Regions from separate parts of the Lysinibacillus sp. FSL K6-4013 genome, predicted to be linked through region 4. Evidence: riboswitches for the same ligand, from Rfam matches in the RefSeq annotation. Region 4 holds a riboswitch; each other region holds the start of a gene.
What was found. Region 4 has a riboswitch for thiamine pyrophosphate ahead of thiW (energy coupling factor transporter S component ThiW). Riboswitches for the same ligand answer to the same signal wherever they lie in the genome.

Region 1 (4,763 bases), 1.6 Mb from region 4:
AGGATTTAGCGATGTTTTGAATGCTGAGCATGATAGCCTCTTCCCTTCACCATGAATTTTTCAATTAAACGAATACCACTAAACAATAGTAAGCTCAAGAGAACAATCGCAAAAATTGCCACAAATACGCGATCCGTACGGAAGGAGGACTGGGCTAGGGTCATGTAAACACCAATACCCTTTTTTGCACCAAGCCATTCCGCAATCACAGCCCCCATCACACTATATGTAGCCGCAATTTTAATGCCTGAAAAAATAGCAGGATAGGCATAAGGCCATTCCAGCTTCCAAAAGGTTTGTGCCCTTGTAGCACCAACCATGGCAAAATAATGCTTTAATTCTGGAGCTGTTTGTCTAAATCCATCCATCGCTGCAATGACAATCGGGAAAAAGCACACAAGACAGATAATGATAAGCTTCGGTAATAAGCCAAAGCCAAACCAAATAATAAGGAGCGGTGCCAAGACTAGAATAGGAACATTCTGCGACATAATAAGAATTGGATAAAACAGTTCTCGAATAAATGTAAATCGATGCAACACTATTGCCACCGTTAGCCCACAAGCGATGCCAATGGCTAATCCTAGTAGAGCTAATTGTACTGTAGCGAATGCATGTGGTAGAAAGGTTTGATACGACTGGATGGCTTCTGACAAAATACTACTTGGTGTGGGTACTAACCAATGAGGAACTTCAGCAAACCGCACGATTAGTTCCCATATGAACAAGAGGAAGGCGATAAAAATTATCGTCCTTCCCTTCTGTAATGCACGTTTCATTACTGATATTTCTCCGTTAATGTATCCATCGTAATACCCGTTGGCTGATATAAAATTTTCACTTGTGTAATGACATTAATGGCACCAAGTTCAATCATTTTCTCATTCATTTTTTCAATGATTTGGAGCAATGTTGAAAGCTCACCCTCCATCGTTGTTTCCAATGGATGTACCTGATATTTCACCCCAGAAGCATCGATCACCGCAATTGCTGCATCGACATATGGTATAACATCTTCATATTTCTCTGTCTTCGGAATGATTTGTACACTGATTAATGAATTTGCCATCTTATTTGGCCTCCTTTTTAGGTAAGAAATCATTAGTAAAGGCTTTTTTCGCATCAAATTCGCCCTCTAATACTTGATTGCTAGACATCCATTTCGCGTAATTTTCCCACACAGAAAGCTTTTGCTCTCCCCATTGCTTGGCATCATCCTGATATTTATCAGCCAGCCATTCCTGACTTTTATGCACTAACGCTTTATCTAAATCAGGGGCCGCTTCGATTAAAATATCAGCCGCTTCACTTGGGTTTTCAATTGCGTATTCATAGCCCTTCGATGCAGCTGCCACAAAGGCTTTGACTACATCCGGGTTGTCCTGTATCATTTTTTCATTTGTAGCTAAAACTGGCGTATAATAATCCAATTGATCACTATAATCTGTAAGATATAGCATATTAATCTTTTCCCCACGCAGCTCAGCCTCAATCCCAGTCCATGCATAATAAATCCAAGCAAAATCTATATCTTTTTCCATCATTGTGAAGAAATCTAAATCCCCTGCATTGACGATATCTAGCTTATTAATATCTGCCTTTTCTTTTTGCATGAGTGATTGTAAAACGGCTTGCTCTAATGGCGCGCCCCAACCACCATAGGTTTTACCTTCAAAATCCTTTGGCGATGTAATGCTCTTTGAAGCAATAGAAGCAAAGCCAGATGTATTATGCTGTATAATTGCAGCGATGGAGACCAGCGGCACATCCTGTACTCGTGCCTGTGTTATGCCTTCCTGATAGCTCACGCCAAAATCCGCCTTTCCAGAAGCAACAAGCTGATCTGCGCCCGCCTCACCAGGCATAATAATATCAACATCTAAACCCTGTACCTCAAAATAACCGAGTTTTTTGGCAACATATAGTCCTGTATGATTTGTATTCGGCGTCCAATCCAGTACCACAGACACCTTTTTCAGCTTGTCTGCAGCCTGCTTGTCATCCTTGTCACTACAGCCTACTAATGTCAATAGTGCTGCCAATAAAATAAAAAACCATTTTTTCATGCGAAAGCCTCCCAGTTTGTAATATGAAAGTGTTCATGAATGAATGTTGTCACCAGAAGAAAGCGTATACAATGTTGGCAAGCTGTTGCTTGAAAACATAAAAAAACGCCTAGGATTCCTCCCAGACGTATTGCAATCAATCTTCAAAACTTTGCTTTTTTGAATAGATGTTCCCTACGCTGGTACGAGCCAAATCAGGTTCAAAGGGTCAGCGTCTATCGGACACAATCTCAGCTAGCAATTACTAGCCCCCCTACATTCTTTCGCTATGAACTTTTCGATGATTATTATACCCATAGTTTCACTTAAATGACAAGGTGCTATTTTGAATAGAGCTTAAAGCCCAGCGCTCCTAAGAGGCTGGGCATGCTTTTAGCTTGGTTTCTGTTCTTTTTTGGCTGTTACAACATGAGAAATTGCTCCATCTGTTGCAATATCCACTTTAAATGAACCATTGGAATGGCGATCCGCACGAGACAATGCTTGTACGTCAATCATCTCTTGAACACCTTTTTCAGTTTCAATCACAACCTGCTCCTCGTCTGTTGCTTGAACAACTGCCACAATTCGGTGAGGGTTTGCTTTTAACTCTGTTAATACTTTTAGTCCACGTTTTGCACGACTCGCTACTTCAACTTCAGCGACATTCATTTTCTTTACGGCCCCACGCTGTGTCACAATTACTACATAGTGGGTAACATCAGGCTGTAACACATTGACTCCAACTAAGGCTTCTCCATCTTTTAGTGTGATCCCTTTCACACCGCCTGTTTTGACACCTGTAACTGGTAACTCCTCCATAGGGAAACGAATCGCATAGGCTGTATCCGTTGTGAGCATCAGCTCCACATCATCTGTTACAAATGATGCATAGATCATCGCATCACCAGCCTTGACATTCATCGTTTTAATTGGCTTTGAATAACGCGTTACCGCATAGTCTGCGAGTGGTGAGCGCTTAATTTGGCCATCTTTTGTGGCTGTGAAGACATACGTATTTGGCTGGTCAAAGGTTTCGAAGCCATAAACCGCAATAATGGATTCATCTTCCCCTGTTGGCACAATACTTGAAATATGCTGGCCGAGATCCTTCCAGCGTATATCAGGCAGCTCATGAACAGGCTGATAAATATAATTGCCTCGATTTGTGAACAGCAATAGATGGTGCTGTGTATTTAAGTTTGCTTCATACAATAAATAATCTGAATCCTTCATGGCAAAATCTTGCCCATTTGAAGCGGCATGAGAACGTGTGGATGTACGTTTAATATAACCATCCTTCGTTACTGTTACGACAACCTCTTCACTTGGCACAAGGACATCCAATGTAATTTTAATTTCTTCAATTTCTTGCTCAATCTTCGAGCGGCGAGGTTCTGTAAAGCGTTTCTTAATATCTAGCAACTCTTGTTTAATAACACGCACAAGCTTAGCCTCACTTTGCAGAATCCCCTCTAGCTTCGCAATTAACTTATTTAACTCGTCCTGTTCCTGACGTAGCTCTGTAATATCCGTATTCGTTAAACGGTATAATTGCAGGCTTACAATGGCCTCTGCCTGTACCTCTGTAAAATCAAACTTCGCTTGTAAATTAAGCTTCGCATCCTTCTTATCATTAGAAGAACGGATCGTCGCAATAACTTCATCTAAAATGGAAAGAGCTTTAATTAATCCATCTACAATATGAGAACGATCCTTTGCCTTTTGTAAATCATAAATGGAACGGTTTGTTACCACTTCTTTTTGATGGGCGATATACGCATCTAGCAATAATGGCAATGTCATCATTGTTGGACGACGATTATGGATAGCAATCATATTAAAATTATAAGCTACCTGTAAATCCGTTGTTTTAAACAAGTACTGTAAAATTCCTTGCCCAGGTACATCTTTTTTCAGCTCAATCACGACACGCAAGCCTGTACGGTCTGATTCATCTCGAATTTCCGCAATGCCTTCTAGTCTTTTATCTACACGTTGCTCATCAATTTTTTTCACAAGATTCGCTTTATTTACATCATATGGTAACTCAGTGATAACAATTTGCTCTTTACCACCCTTAATTGGTTCGACAACTGCTTGTGCACGAACAATAATTTTACCTCGACCTGTTTCATACGCCTTTTTGATACCATCTACACCTTGAATGATTCCACCAGTTGGGAAATCTGGCCCTTTAATCACCGTCATCAATTCATCTACAGTAGCATTAGGCTTTTCTAAGCGCATTAACACGGCATCCAGTACTTCATCCAAGGCATGTGGTGGAATATCTGTCGCATACCCAGCGGAAATCCCTGTAGAGCCATTGACTAAAAGGTTTGGAAAACGTGCTGGTAAAACGGTTGGTTCCATATCCTGGTCATCAAAGTTTGGCACAAACTCGACCGTTTTCTTGCCAATATCTCGTAGCATTTCAGCAGCTATAGCAGATAGTCTCGCCTCTGTATAACGCATCGCCGCTGGAGGATCGCCATCGACCGAGCCATTGTTCCCGTGCATCTCAATGAGCATATGACGTGCCTTCCAGTCCTGACTCATCCGTACCATCGCTTCATACACAGAGCTATCACCGTGCGGATGATAGTTACCAATTACGTTACCCACTGTTTTTGCGGATTTACGGAACGGCTTATCATGTGTGTTGCCTTCCGTATACATCGCATATAAAATACGGCGCTGTACTGGTTTAAGACC
Region 2 (4,763 bases), 2.2 Mb from region 4:
TTTGTACGTTCAGGATCATTTAAATATTTTTTAAAGAGGGCTGGTGTTTCACGATGTACAGCAATATCACCCACTTCTCCGATTGTAACGGGTTTGCCCAAATCATTAATAATTTCAACAGTGTTGCCGGGAGTAGGTTTCCCCATAGAGCCAACTCTTGCTTCCATCCCTACCATTGTGCCTACCAATAATGTATTTTCCGTTTGTCCATAGCCATCTCGTACTTGTAATTTGAATGTTTCCAAGAATACTTTAATGACCTCACTATTTAATGGCTCACCAGCTGATACAGCTTGGCGAATGGCACTTAGATCATATTCATGTAAATTTTCAAGGGCTGCCATAAAACGATATTCAGTTGGTGTACAGCATAGTACATTAATTTTGAATTTCTCAAGCAATGCTAGATAAGAAGCTGCATCGAATTTACCTTTGTAGACAAATGCAGTAGCACCACTACCTAAAGTAGCTAGAAACGGACTCCATATCCATTTTTGCCATCCTGGTGCTGCAGTTGCCCAAACAATATCATTTTCTTGTACACCCAACCAATGTGGTGCTGTTGTTCGTAAATGTGCATAGCCCCAACTATGCGTATGCACTGCTGCTTTGGGATTTCCTGTTGTTCCACTTGTATAGGCTAAAAATGCATTGTCTGTGCTTTTTGTTGGGATAGGATTTATGTAGGTTGTAGGTTGATTATGCATTTTTTCAAGTATGTTCTGCCAAGGTTTGTGTGCATTTCCTATGACAAATTGCAGTAAGCCTTGTAAATTTCCCACTTGATCAAACTGTTCAATATAGGGTTCAAATGCAATAACTGCTTTAGCATTTGCATGATGAATTCGATACTCAATATCCTTTGTTCTTAACATTTCAGAACTTGGAATAATGGTTAAACCCGCTTTCAATGCAGCAATATATACAATATATGCTTCCACAGAGCGTGGGACCATCACTAAAATGACATCACCTTTCCTTAAGCCTTGCTTGGTGAAAACATGTGCTGCTTGATTTGCCTTTTCCAATAAATGTGCATATGTAATACATTGGATGTCTTGGTTTTCTTCATAAATGATTAAAGCATTTTTGGTTGCATCCTGAGCATATTTTTCAATTTCCTCTGCTATGTTATACCATTCTGGTGCAATTAAATCTTGTCTTTTCATGGCAATTGCCTCCCTTTTGCTATGACACATTATAAAACTCTTTTTTCAGCATTTTCAATGGTTTGTGCTTGATTTCGGTAAAGTCATGACAACTATCATACTCTCCTATATGGCATCGGTCACATTTTATCCATAGGAAAACTTGCTATTGAATACAAATGAAAAGTATGGTACATTTTGGTCAACTAAAAGCAAGATTGCAGGGGGACTCGTAAGAGTTGAGAAGGTAAAACCTGACCCTTTGAACCTGTTAGTTAATACTGACGTAGGGAGCAATAACATCGTTTTTTCAGATGAAAGGCTCTTTTTCGTGCATTTTTACACAAAAAGGGCCTTTTTTGCATGCTTACGTCCATCCCAAAAGGAGGACTACAATGATTTTTCAAACAATTCGTCAACAGCAACCACTTATCCATTGCATCACCAATTATGTAGTGGCAAATTTTCAAGCAAATGGTTTATTAGCGATAGGTGCTTCACCAGTAATGGCCGATGACTGTCAAGAGGTAGAGGAAATGGTAGCGATTGCTCAAGCATTATTAATTAATATCGGAACACTCAATGATCGCACAAAAAGTGCCATGTTATTAGCAGGTATAAAAGCCAATGCACTTGGTATTCCTGTTATTTTAGATCCTGTCGGAGTTGGAGCCACAACTTATCGTAAGGAAACCGTAAGACATTTACTTGAGAATATACAATTTGCCGTGATTCGCTGTAATCTCGGCGAGCTTGCAGCAATAGCTGGTGTAGATTGGCAACAAAAAGGTGTCGATAGTGGGCAAGGCACTATCGCAATGGAAGTAGAAGCCACATCATTAGCTCAACGCTATCAATGCATTGTTATTGTAACGGGAGAGCGTGATTTTATAACTGATGGCAAGCATAGCCAATGGATCGCTGGTGGTCATCCACAAATGACAGAAGTTACGGGTACAGGTTGTTTACTTAGCGCAATTTGTGGTGCAGCCTATAGTGTAAGCCATAGCCCTTACCAACAATTAATGGAGACCCTTACTTACTATAAAAAAGCAGGTGTACTAGCATCAGCATTTACTGCAGACATTGGTGATTTTCAAATAGCTTTCCTCAATGCTATACATCGTTTGTCAAAGGATGGTGCAGCTTCATGCATATTGTAACGACAATCGCCGGGTCAGATTGTGGGGGCGGTGCAGGTATACAGGCTGATTTAAAAACATTTCAGGAAATAGAAGTGTTTGGTACTTCTGTGATTACTGCTTTAACTGCACAAAATACATTGGGTGTATCAGGTGTTTGCCCAATTGACGTTTCCTTTATAAAAAAACAATTTGAAGCCTTAGTAGAAGATTTTCCAATAGCTGCGATTAAAACAGGAATGCTTTATTCGGCGGATATTATCAAAGCCATTGCACGCATGATCGATGAGCTAAACATTCCACTGATTGTTGATCCAGTGATGATCGCAAAAGGAGGAGAAAGCCTGTTACAGCAAGAAGCTATCAATGCCTTATGCTCAACTTTACTACCACTTGCTACGGTTGTTACGCCCAACATACCCGAAGCAGAGACACTTACAGGGAGAACTATTCAGCATTTTGAAGACATAAAAGACGTAGCTCAAAGCTTGTTACAGCTAGGTGTACAATGTGTCATCATTAAAGGTGGTCATTTAGCAAATCCACTTTATGCTATTGATTACGTATTTATCAAAAATGGACCTTCTTTTTCGATGCAGTCTCCTCGAATCCAAACAAAAAATACGCACGGTACTGGATGTACATTTTCGGCAGCACTTACTGCTTTTCTTGGGCGAGGATTTGCTATGGAAGAAGCTATTATTGAAGCTAAAAAGTTTATCCAATTAGCAATTATGTATGATTTATCGATTGGAAATGGTCATGGACCCACTAATCATTTTGCTTACCAACAGTATAAGGATGCCTGTGAGGTGATGATTCATGAAACGTGAGGATTTGCAGCTTTATTTTATTATGGGTACCAGCAACGTGTCTCCTCAACAACAACCTATCTATATCCTAGAAAAAGCCTTACAAGCAGGCATTACAATGTTTCAATTTCGTGAAAAAGGTCCTCACGCGTTAACAGGACTTGCCTATGAACAATTTGCACGCCAATGTCAAAAACTATGTCATCACTATCATGTGCCCTTTATCATTAATGACGATGTTGATCTAGCGATACGACTAGGAGCTGATGGTGTTCATATCGGACAAGATGATTTACCTGTAAGTGTAGCACGTAAAAGAATCGGGAACATGATTCTTGGTGTATCTGTCCATTGCGAGGAAGAATTGCAAATAGCTATTAACCATCAAGCTGATTATGTTGGTATCGGTCCAATCTTTCCAACATCCTCTAAAAGTGATGCACAACCACCATGTGGTACATCTTTTTTACAGGAGGCACATTCATTACATCCCGAATTACCAATTGTAGCAATTGGTGGAATAAATTTCACAAATGTACATTCTGTATTTCAAACGGGGGTTGATGGTGTTGCTGTTATTTCAGCTATTTGTCAAAGCAAAGATGTTGATCATACAGTAGCTACATTTAGATCCTTATCTCGTATAAATAAATGATCAATAAACAAACTAAAACCAGTGCCTTTTACGGTCACTGGTTTTAAGTTTATAAATGCTTAATCAGCATTTATTGGTTGTTGTTTGGCATACCTTTTAATTGAGATTCTGCCATTTGTACAAGACGTTTAGTGATTTCACCACCAACGGAACCGTTGGCACGAGCTGAAGCTTCAGCTCCTAATTGAACACCAAATTCTTGTGCAATTTCGTATTTCATTTGATCTAGTGCTTGTTGTACACCAGGTACTGCAAGCTGGTTTGAACTACGGTTGTTGTTTGAAGCCATGTTTCTCACCTCCTTGTGAATATAGAATGTGCGATATTAGATTTTTAATACAAAAAATTTAGAGGTAAATTGTACCTCTATTGGAATAACAATATCCATACAAAAAAGCCGTCTCAAAATGGGCTTTGAGACGGCTTTTGAATCCTTATAGTAGATCTGCAAATTTATCTTGTTGTTCTTCTTTCTTAGGGAAAATATAGACCTCGCGATTCTTCACTGCTCGCTCGATCAATTCATCAAAGTCAGAGAAGCTTTCATAATGCTCAACCTTTTCAAGCTTCGGTTTTGTTTTTGGACTTGCTGGTGTAAAAATCGTGCAGCAATCTTCAAATGGCTGAATAGATGTTTCGTATGTGCCGATTTTTTCTGCAATATCAATAATCTCTAATTTATCAGTTGAAATCAGCGGACGAAGGATAGGTGTATTTGTTACTGCGTTTATTGCTGTTAAACTTTCAAGCGTTTGACTCGCCACTTGTCCAAGACTTTCGCCCGTTACAATAGCAAGTGCACCAATTTCCTCACGCACCTGATCAGCAACCTTCAACATCATTCGGCGTGTTGTCGTCATCGATACATTAGAAGGTACTTTTTCTTTAATAAGAACTTGTATTTCAGTAAAAGGAATGACATGCAAGCGAATACTAGCACCAAATTTTGTTAATTCATTGGCAAGCACCTTAACTTTTTCCAATGAATTTTGGCTTGTATAAGGTG
Region 3 (4,763 bases), 1.7 Mb from region 4:
TGCGTTCAACATTTCATATTGGAGTACTTTTAATTTCTTTTTATACATCTTTTTGTCTAGTTCAACAGTTAGATCTAGATTTTTCAAATTTTGTGTCATGAAACTTCACTCCTTTTATTTGGCTATTCTTATTGTACTAAAGAAATATATGGATGCCTATCAGACATGGTAAATTGTAGGTATTAATAGTAAAACAACACGATACATTGTTGTAAATTTCCGTTATAATAAAAAAAGTGACAGTACTATACTTATTTGTCTTTTCCCTATACAATCTAACACGAAGGGAGAGGAAAACATGCCTCGGTTTATCTTGATGACAATCTCTTATCTTGTCTCAATCATCCTAACCTTTTCATCCTTTTTCGTGAACATCAACGGTCAATCTTCGCTAGAAATCGCTAATCGTTTTTCTGTTGTATTTGCACCAGTTAGTGTAAGTCATGTAATTTGGATTATCATTTATTTTTTACTCGGTTATTGGTTAGTTATGAACATGAAAAAGACAACTTTGAAACAGTCTGCGCTTTTTAGTTGCATAAATATATTACAAGCATTGACGATATATGTCTGGCACCATGAGTTATTTATTGTTTCTCTTGGCATTACATTACTCTTAGTCTTGTACTTGTTTATGTTGTATAATACGTACCCTCTTCAGGACAAATCCTTGTTTGGTCGTATTCCTTTCTCTATTTATTTAGCATGGATGACATTTATTTTTATCACAAATACAAGCTTTACGTTAACGGCTTATGGTTGGAACGGCTTTGGTCTTAGTACGCCTCTTTGGGCAGTGATTTTACTTACTTTAGGAGGAGCCATTGCGCTACATATCCGTTTCCATCACTTTGATGTTATGTATCCAAGTGTTTTTATTTGGGCTTATATTGGAATCGCCATACATAATGGTTTTGATGAGCTACTTGTCACTACAGCCGCTTTATTTTTATGCGGTGTTCTCTTTGTTGGCATTTTATTTATTAAAAAAAATCCTGCCTACCAAAAATAAATTGGTTAGCAGGATTTTTTCATTACATCCTATTCTTCGTCTAATGACGTTAAGATAATTGGTTTATCTTTTGTTACAATGACTGAATGTTCGATTTGAGCTACAAGTGATTTATCAGGCGTCACGAATGTCCAGCCATCACCTGCTTCGACGATATGCTCTGCCTTTGCTGAGATAAATGGCTCAACCGCAAGGACCATACCTTCTTTCATAATAGTAGCATCCCATGCATCGTAATAATTTAAAATATGGTTTGGTTCATCATGTAAAGATTGACCTAAGCCATGACCTGTTAAATTCATAATAACAGTTAACCCATTAGCATTAGCCTCGCGCTCAACAGCTTTGCCAATTTGATTTAATTTAGATCCAGCCTTTACCTTTGTCATTGCTCGATCAAAGGCACTTTTAGCAACACGGCAAAGCTTTTCTTTGTCCTCATAGCCATCACCCACAACAAATGAAATACCTGTGTCAGCAAAATAGCCATTTAAAGAGCCTGAAACATCAATATTTACGATATCTCCCTCTTGAATAACACGCTTTCCTGGAATACCATGTGCTACTTCTTCATTGACGCTAATACATGTATACCCTGGAAAATCATATTCTCCCTTTGGTCCTGAAATAGCGCCAGCCTCTGCAAACATGCGACCAGCAATTTCATCAAGCTCAAGTGTTGTAACACCTGGTTTTGTGGCAGCTTTCATTGCTTCGCGAATTTCAGCACAAATGCGTCCTATTTTTTTAAAAGCTTCAATCTCTTCTTGCGTTTTTACAATCATGTATAACGTCCCTTTCATCTAATATCTATTCTTTAATATAACATAACTTTTTATGCGTATAACGATAAACGCTTTAAATATTGTATGCTTTCCTACTTTGCAAAGTGCTAAAAGAGTTATTCACGACAAAAAAGTCCCTCCACTCCTGTGAAGGGACTAGCATTAAGCTTTTCTTTGCATTAATTGGGGAGCGGCTGTAAATAAAAGAACACCAACGATAGCCGTTAAAATGGTTGCTGGTAGCATATATGTACCATTGTAGATGATGGAATAGATCCATGCATTTTGGTCACCCGCATATTCGGCAAAAAATACAGCACCAGCGATTGTATGTGCTGTGTATCGTAAGAAGCCTGCGAAAACGGTACCTATGATTATATAAAGTGCCATTTTTGTTTTGTTCATATGTTTAGCAGCGTCTAACACTGGTCCACGTACAACCGCCGCTAATCCTACAACAGTAAAAGCAACGCCATAATCTAGTAATCCTTGTAGCCAGTGCACGATATAAGAACCAAACATTGTTTGCATAACACCCACAAGTAGTCCCGTAGTAAGACCAGCTACTAAGCCCCAGCGAAATGCTATTAACATAATTGGTACCATAACAAGACTAACTGAGCCGCCTTGTGCCCATACTTTAAAGGAAACCTGATCCAGTACGAGACCTATCGCTGCAAAAATCGCAATCTCCACTAGCATTAATAGTCTTTTTTTGTCCATACATATTCTCTCCTTTGTTCCGATGTAGGATACAAGAGCAGGAATAGAAAAGCGCTGATATGTCTCTTTCTGACACCTTTTTCCTTTAAGGACGAAAAAACGATGTCAGGACAGAGCCTCACATCGTACAAGTGTCGGTTTCTATCCACATCCCTACGCAAGCGTTAACTTACAGGTTCGAAGAGTCAAGGCATTACGTGCCCAGTCTCAGCTGACATCATCAGCTCCCCTTGTGGTCGTTACATCTGAATTTATTTGAACACTCTCATTGTACGCAAAGGATTGAAGGATTACAACCTTCCATACATCATTTTTTTGAAACTTTGCTGTTTTTCATGCGTAAATATTTAAAAAGGAGGTACAACTATGGAGAATCAAAAAATTTTAGCTGCCTTTAGTTATCTTAGTATTTTCTTCGCCCCTTTTATCGTTCCATTAATTGTATATTTCGTGACAAAAGACAGTGATGTAAAAAGCCATTCGATTCGTGCACTTGTCTCTCATTTAATACCCTTTGTTTTTGGCATTCTATTCTTTATTGTCTTTGTTTTTTCTACATTTAGTTTAGATCCAACCTCCAGTAACAAGACAGTGATGATTATTTGGTTTGCTTCATTCGCCATCTATGCTCTCGTCTCACTCGGTATTGTGATTTGGAATATAATTCAGGCTGTTCGTGTTATCCGTTAATGTTTTATTTTTAAGTGAAACAGGTAGTAGTAATTGTAAAAGGAGCTGTTTTGGGATGAAAGTATCAAACGTTGTAAAAACTGCCGTTAAGTTAGCACCTATTGTTATTCCTATCGTAAAAAAAGTAATGGCTGCAAAAAAGGGCACAACGCCTACAACCACAACTCGAAAAAAATAAAACGAAGGCGTATTCCTTTTAGAAATACGCCTTCGTTTTATTTCACTTCAAAATGGGTTTGACTATGGCCATTTAATGTTTTTTCCACATGTAAAACTGCTGGCATCGCAGATTTCAATTCAGGTACATGCGAAATAACGCCAATCATACGACCAGAATCCTGCAAATCAATTAATGTATCGATTGCTTTATTTAGTGATTCCTCATCGAGCGAGCCAAAGCCCTCATCAATAAACATCGTTTCAATATGAATATTACCTTGGTAGCTTTGAATCACATCTGCCATCCCCAATGCAAGGCTCAACGAAGCATTAAACTTTTCGCCACCTGATAAAGTTTTGACATCTCGTAATTGATCTGTATAAGCATCATAAACATCAAGACCAAGGCCACTTTGCTTCGCATGCTTTTCTAATCTATCTGAACGTCTAAGCTCAAATTGACCGTTTGATAAATGATACAGACGTATATTGGCAGCTTCTGTAATTTGATCTAAGTAGTTAATTTGTATATAACGCTCAAAGGATAGCTTTTTCGAATTTTGTCCATTTAATAATCCATAGAGCTCCTTTACTCGTCCTGCTTCTTGTTCAAGTAAATGAAGCTCTTTCGCTATTTCTTCCACCCTTTCACTAAAGCCTTGGCATGCTTGTATAAAGCCATTCATCTGTTGCAAACGTTTAAATGCTTCCTCATAGGAAATTCGCTGCTGTTCTACTCTTGCTTCCATCGCCTCTAAATCTTGCTTCTCTTTTCCTTGAAGGTATGTAGCTCCTTCGGTAATCTGAATTTGCAACGTGTGTACTTGTAAAGCATAGTCGCTACATGCTTTTCGAAGTGCATCCAATTGTATGGCACTCCGTTTAGCAGTTGCATAAGCCTCATAGCTTTCGAAACCTATTTCTTGCATATCTGCTGAAAATTGCTGAAGCTTTTCATTCATTTTAAGCTGTAATTCCTCAAAGGACTGTTTGGCAATTTCTACAGTTAGTGTTGCATTGCTAGCTGCTTCCTTTGCTGCATGCAAATTTTCTTGACTCACTTGCCAACTTTTTTGAAGCTCTTCTTTCTGTTTACTAACTTCATTTAGTTGTTGCTTTAATTGCTGTAAAGTTGGTAAATTAGGGGGCATCTGCTTAAGTTGTTCGTCTACAACCGCTTGTAATTTTGTCCATTCTTTTATCTGCTCTGCTAAATATTGCTCTAGCTTCATATGCTTATTTCGTAGCTGCTCTATTCGGTCATGCTGATGCTTTATTTTTAATCGCACATCAGCTAATTGATGTTGAATAATTTTTAATGCAGCAATCTCTTGTTCCACTTCATGTAAAGTAGCGGTGATCTGTGGTTGGTCTTCTTGTTTAATATGTTGAGC
Region 4 (4,763 bases):
TGCTCAAAATGCCGATTTTGTAGGCTACTCAACACCTAATATTGCAGCTATGGACTTAATGGACGAAGAAGTTGTTTCTGACGAACGTTACTATCCTTCTGAAGAACAACGTGACACATTAGAGGTCTACAAAAATTTAGGACCTGATTATTTAGGGAAATACAATGAATTATTCTTAGAATTTAAAATGAGTATTCGATAATTCAGCTAGCGAATTGGTTTCACACCAATTCGCTAGTTTTTTCTCTGCTTATCTAACTTTCTATTAAATTAAGAACATTATCCATCAACTATTTGTATTATTATATTTAGAAAATAATTTAACTAGAATTTGAAGATTCCCCACATCTTCTGTTATGAAAAAACCTCGCATATAGATACTTGTCACCTATCCTGCACAAATTATTTTATCAATAAGCAAGCCATAAAAATGTACTTTTAGTATTACATAACCTTCACTCATTACTTCTGAACATAGTTAAACTTTATGCCATTACAGACAAACCCACAAATTTCACAAGCGAAGTCCATCCACTTTTATTACAAAAATGGATTATTTTACAATTCATAAGTGCCCCGACGAAAACTTTTGTGGAAAACCATTCTAAATATAGAACCAGTACTATAATCTTAACTATTAGCCAAGCAATAATTCTTTATGATAGACTGTACTATATTTGATTACAAAAAGGGGGTTCATTCGATGACCCAGCAGAAGTCCAATAAGGCGGCTTTGTATATTTTAATGTTTAATATGTTTATCGCAATGGGGAGTATCGGCATAATTATTCCTGTCATGCCAGAGTATTTAAAAATATTTGGTGCAGCAGGACAAGTTCTAGGTATGCTAATTGCAACGTTCGCCTTAGCTCAATTCGTATTTTCTCCAATTGCTGGGAATCTTTCAGATCAGTACGGTCGAAAAAATTTAATTATTTTCGGTCTTATCGTAACAGGTCTTGCTCAAATCGGTTTCGGCCTTGCTACAGATGTATGGATGCTCTTTTTAGCACGCTTTTTAGGTGGTCTAGGTTCCGCATTTGTTGCACCTCCTATTATGGCTTTTGTTGCTGACGTCACAACCTATGAAGAACGTGGGAAAGGTATGGGGATGTTGGGTGCCGCTATGTCTCTTGGCTTTATGATTGGGCCAGGAATCGGTGGTTTCTTAGCAAAGGTAAGCTTACATTTTCCATTTTTCACCGCTGGAGCTGCAGCCATCCTAGCTTCTATTTTATCTTATTTCTTATTACCATCTACCAAACCAAACACTGCTCAAAAGAAACAAAAGCAAGACAATCTGGCGAAGCAAATGGCTCGTTCCATACATATGCCTTATTTTGTAATGCTTATTATTATGCTGGTGTTCTCATTCGGAATTGCAAATTTCCAAACGACATTATCATTATTTGTGACAGAAAAGTTTAATTACACACCTGTGGATATAGCAATTATATTAGTTGTTGGTGGTGCTTTTGGAGTAGTAGTACAAATGTTTATCATTACACCGCTGTTCAATCGCTTCGGTGAAATGAAAGTAGTACTTGTCAATTTATTTATTGCAGCTGTTGCTATTTTCTTAATATTATTTGTTTCTGGCTTTGCCCTTATATTAGTTGTAGCAACGATTTTCTCTACAGCAACGACATTAATTCGTCCAGCTGTTAATACACTTATCTCAAAGCTTGCAGAGAAAGAGCAAGGATTTGCTGCGGGCTTGAATAATGCCTATATGAGCCTTGGGAATATGATTGGACCTGCTTTAGCTGGTCTATTATTTGACTGGAATATGAATAGCCCCTATATTTTCGGATCTATCATATTATTAGCCTGCTTCTTCCTTGCGCTCATCTGGACATTGAAAAAAGCACCTCATTTAATGCATCCCGATACAAAATAGTCTGAAAAATCATTGACTATTTTTAGCAGTATGTTACATTATTGTTGATTCACAAAATTGAATGATTTTAACCACTAGGGGAGTCTTTAAAAGGCTGAGACGTATATGGTAATATACGGACCCTTTGAACCTGATCTAGTTCATATTAGCGGAGGGAAGTGGCGCTACTTGCTATTGTCACTATATACAGGCAAGGCCGCTTCCTATTGTGTTTCAAGGAGGCGGCCTTTTTATTTTTCCTCACGAACTTTATCAAAAGGAGTGAACCTTATGTCAATTCGTAAATTAACAGTTATGGCTTTATTAGTAGCCATTGCTGTTGCAGGGTCTACTTTCGTATCCATCCCAACAGGAATCGCACGTGCGTACCCAGTTCAGCATGCTATTAATGTGATAGGAGCCATTATACTTGGACCCGTACCAACAGTTATTGTTGCCTTTGTCACGGCTATCATTCGAATCCTTACCGGGACAGGCTCTCTATTAGCTATCCCTGGAAGTGTCATTGGCGCATTCTGTGCTGCTCTTGCCTATAAGTATAGCAGTAAAATGTGGTTAGCAAGTATCGGAGAAGTTGTAGGCACTGGCATTCTTGCTTCACTTATTGCCGTCCCTTATGCAAAATTATTCATGGGCACATCTGTAGCAGCTCTCTTCTTCCTACCAGCCTTTTTAACATCAAGTATAATCGGCGCCATTTTAGGTGTTATGGTTGCTAGCAGCTTGTGTAAAACGGAGCTAGTAAAGAGGTTTAATTCTTCTCTTTATTGAGAGGGGAGAATAGGAGCATTCTTTGAAATAGAGGTAGTCCAAATTAAAGCGTCTCTCTTCGCTTTATGAGCGGCTGTGTCCCAACTTGGAGGGTCTTTCTTCCTTTATGAGCGGCAATGGCTCTTCTTAGAGCGCCTTTCTTCTCCTTATGAGCAAAGAGCCCACTTGCCGCTCTCTACAAAGGGAGCAACTCTCTATTCAAACAATACAAAAAAAGCAGTGCAAACCTATTAAAGTTTGCACTGCCTCCGCCATTTTAAGATCGCTTTTTCATGCCTTTTAATAACTGTGCTACATTTGTATTCTCTGCCTGTACAGGTTTTTCCTCAACCAGCGGCTCTTTCTTCTTCGCGTTCGTTAGGAAATTCCAACCAAAACGTCTTATGGTAATATCAATAAAGAATAGGAGCATACTCGCTAAGAGCAGCCATGTGGCAATATTTTGCCGATCTGCTCCTTTTGTCGTAAAGTCACGGAAGACATCTTGTGGTTCCTTTAAAACAGTGCCTCCTGTTTGTTGAGTCAACTCTTCTATCAGTTGATTATTTACAGGGAGTAGTTCGTATTCAGCACTATAAGGAACACTTAGACCTGCCTGGTAAATGGCCTGCTTTTCATCTGCTACACGGAAGAAAATTAATCCAGGTTCAGCTTGTACTACAGCTCGAACTTGGGATGCGGAAATGGTTTCAAGTTGTGTTTCTAGCTCCTCCCCTGCTTCATTTACAGCTACAATATCTAAAAATGCAGCTTCATTTGTAGGGTCTGTAATCATAAAGGAACCATCTGCTTCCAATCTTACATCATAGGCTACATCATTGTAGCTTGGTAGCATTTGAGAAATAAGTGTTTGCCAAAATGCTCCCCAATCCTGCCATCTTGCCCAATCTCCTGTCCATTTACCCGTTGAATCAGATGTAAAGGCAAATGTTTTACCAAGACCATATTGCCACTGGGCTAACACAGGATCTTCCTTCTCGCTTTCTGCCACAACAGTAGCCCCCTGTTTTGCCGTTGTGCCAATGTATGCATTCATTTGTGGGACACCATTAGCAAACAGTGAATTCCATCCTGCTGCATTATAAATTGCCGGATAGAATGGATTGTCCTCAATATACGTTCGGGAAATCATAGCTGTTTCACGAGATAAAATAGAAGGAATGGTTTGCTCATCTATCACATCATAGAAACGTCCACTGCCCATGTCACTAAGCGCTTCTAATAAGTTCGCATCGGCATCTTGTCCAATCGCTACTGTCGATAAGGTTATACCCTCTTCTTTTCCTTCACCAATTAAATCCTCATAGTTCCCTGCCTGTGATTGCCCATCTGTTAAGAGAATAATATGCTTACGTTGGAGCTTTAAATCAGCAAGGTTCTCGTAGGCTTTAGCTAGTGAACTATAGATTTCTGTTCCACCACCAGGTGTTACTGATAAAATAGTATCCACAGCCTCTTCTTTACTGCTAAGAGGCCCTGTCTCTATAATCTCCCAAGGACGATCATCAAAGGCGATGAATCCTAATGTATCCTCGTCTCGCAACATCTCAACAGAACGTGCCGCTGCTTCCTTAGCAAGCTCAAGCTTCGAGCCTTGCATACTGCCAGAACGGTCAAGTACAATCACTAATCCTAAGGAAGGTAATTGCTCTTTGCCCTTAATTTCCATTTCCACTGGCAATAAGGTTTCAATCGGTGTTTTAAAATAGCCGCCTAGACCAAAACTATTTTCTCCACCCACCATTGTAAAACCAACCCCAAAGTTTTTGACTGCTTGCTCAATAACACTCATTTTTGCTTCACCCACTAAATGACCTGGCACATTGTCGAAAATAATAGCATTATATTGCAAATAGCTGGATAATTCATTTGGTAGACTGTCGGGCGCTACAACATCATAGGCAATCGATTGACTACCAAGTGCTGCTCCGATTGGTGAAGCTGTTTCATAACCATTCACGATTAATAAATGTGGTTCACTTTGAACCATTGTGACACTCGTTAGCTTATTGTTTTCAAAAATAGCATCCTGACCAACTTGAACAACGGCTTCATATTTTACAAGCCCTTCAGCTGTTGCTGCATGTTTATA

Region 1: another riboswitch for thiamine pyrophosphate. It lies ahead of MHB39_RS12340 (ABC transporter substrate-binding protein); the one in region 4 lies ahead of thiW (energy coupling factor transporter S component ThiW).
Region 2: another riboswitch for thiamine pyrophosphate. It lies ahead of thiM (hydroxyethylthiazole kinase); the one in region 4 lies ahead of thiW (energy coupling factor transporter S component ThiW).
Region 3: another riboswitch for thiamine pyrophosphate. It lies ahead of thiT (energy-coupled thiamine transporter ThiT); the one in region 4 lies ahead of thiW (energy coupling factor transporter S component ThiW).

Annotation. Positions count from the first base shown of each region.
Region 1 is NZ_CP152031.1:2,487,266-2,492,028, forward strand. Features, by position in the region: gene MHB39_RS12325 (ABC transporter ATP-binding protein) at 1-31, opposite strand, end outside; gene MHB39_RS12330 (ABC transporter permease) at 6-779, opposite strand; gene MHB39_RS12335 (thiamine-binding protein) at 779-1,069, opposite strand; gene MHB39_RS12340 (ABC transporter substrate-binding protein) at 1,071-2,066, opposite strand; TPP riboswitch at 2,221-2,331, opposite strand; gene parC (DNA topoisomerase IV subunit A) at 2,439-4,763, opposite strand, start outside.
Region 2 is NZ_CP152031.1:3,433,342-3,438,104, forward strand. Features, by position in the region: gene MHB39_RS16960 (acyl--CoA ligase) at 1-1,169, opposite strand, end outside; TPP riboswitch at 1,361-1,458, shown strand; gene thiM (hydroxyethylthiazole kinase) at 1,544-2,311, shown strand; gene thiD (bifunctional hydroxymethylpyrimidine kinase/phosphomethylpyrimidine kinase) at 2,299-3,123, shown strand; gene thiE (thiamine phosphate synthase) at 3,113-3,757, shown strand; gene MHB39_RS16980 (alpha/beta-type small acid-soluble spore protein) at 3,828-4,046, opposite strand; gene thiI (tRNA uracil 4-sulfurtransferase ThiI) at 4,192-4,763, opposite strand, start outside.
Region 3 is NZ_CP152031.1:3,951,737-3,956,499, forward strand. Features, by position in the region: gene MHB39_RS19645 (polyphosphate kinase) at 1-99, opposite strand, end outside; gene MHB39_RS19650 (hypothetical protein) at 299-1,012, shown strand; gene map (type I methionyl aminopeptidase) at 1,042-1,797, opposite strand; gene thiT (energy-coupled thiamine transporter ThiT) at 1,960-2,520, opposite strand; TPP riboswitch at 2,654-2,761, opposite strand; gene MHB39_RS19665 (DUF4870 domain-containing protein) at 2,887-3,210, shown strand; gene MHB39_RS19670 (hypothetical protein) at 3,266-3,388, shown strand; gene MHB39_RS19675 (SMC family ATPase) at 3,426-4,763, opposite strand, start outside.
Region 4 is NZ_CP152031.1:917,661-922,423, reverse strand. Features, by position in the region: gene MHB39_RS04325 (ABC transporter substrate-binding protein) at 1-202, shown strand, start outside; gene MHB39_RS04320 (MFS transporter) at 704-1,900, shown strand; TPP riboswitch at 1,967-2,074, shown strand; gene thiW (energy coupling factor transporter S component ThiW) at 2,171-2,671, shown strand; gene MHB39_RS04310 (VWA domain-containing protein) at 2,928-4,763, opposite strand, start outside.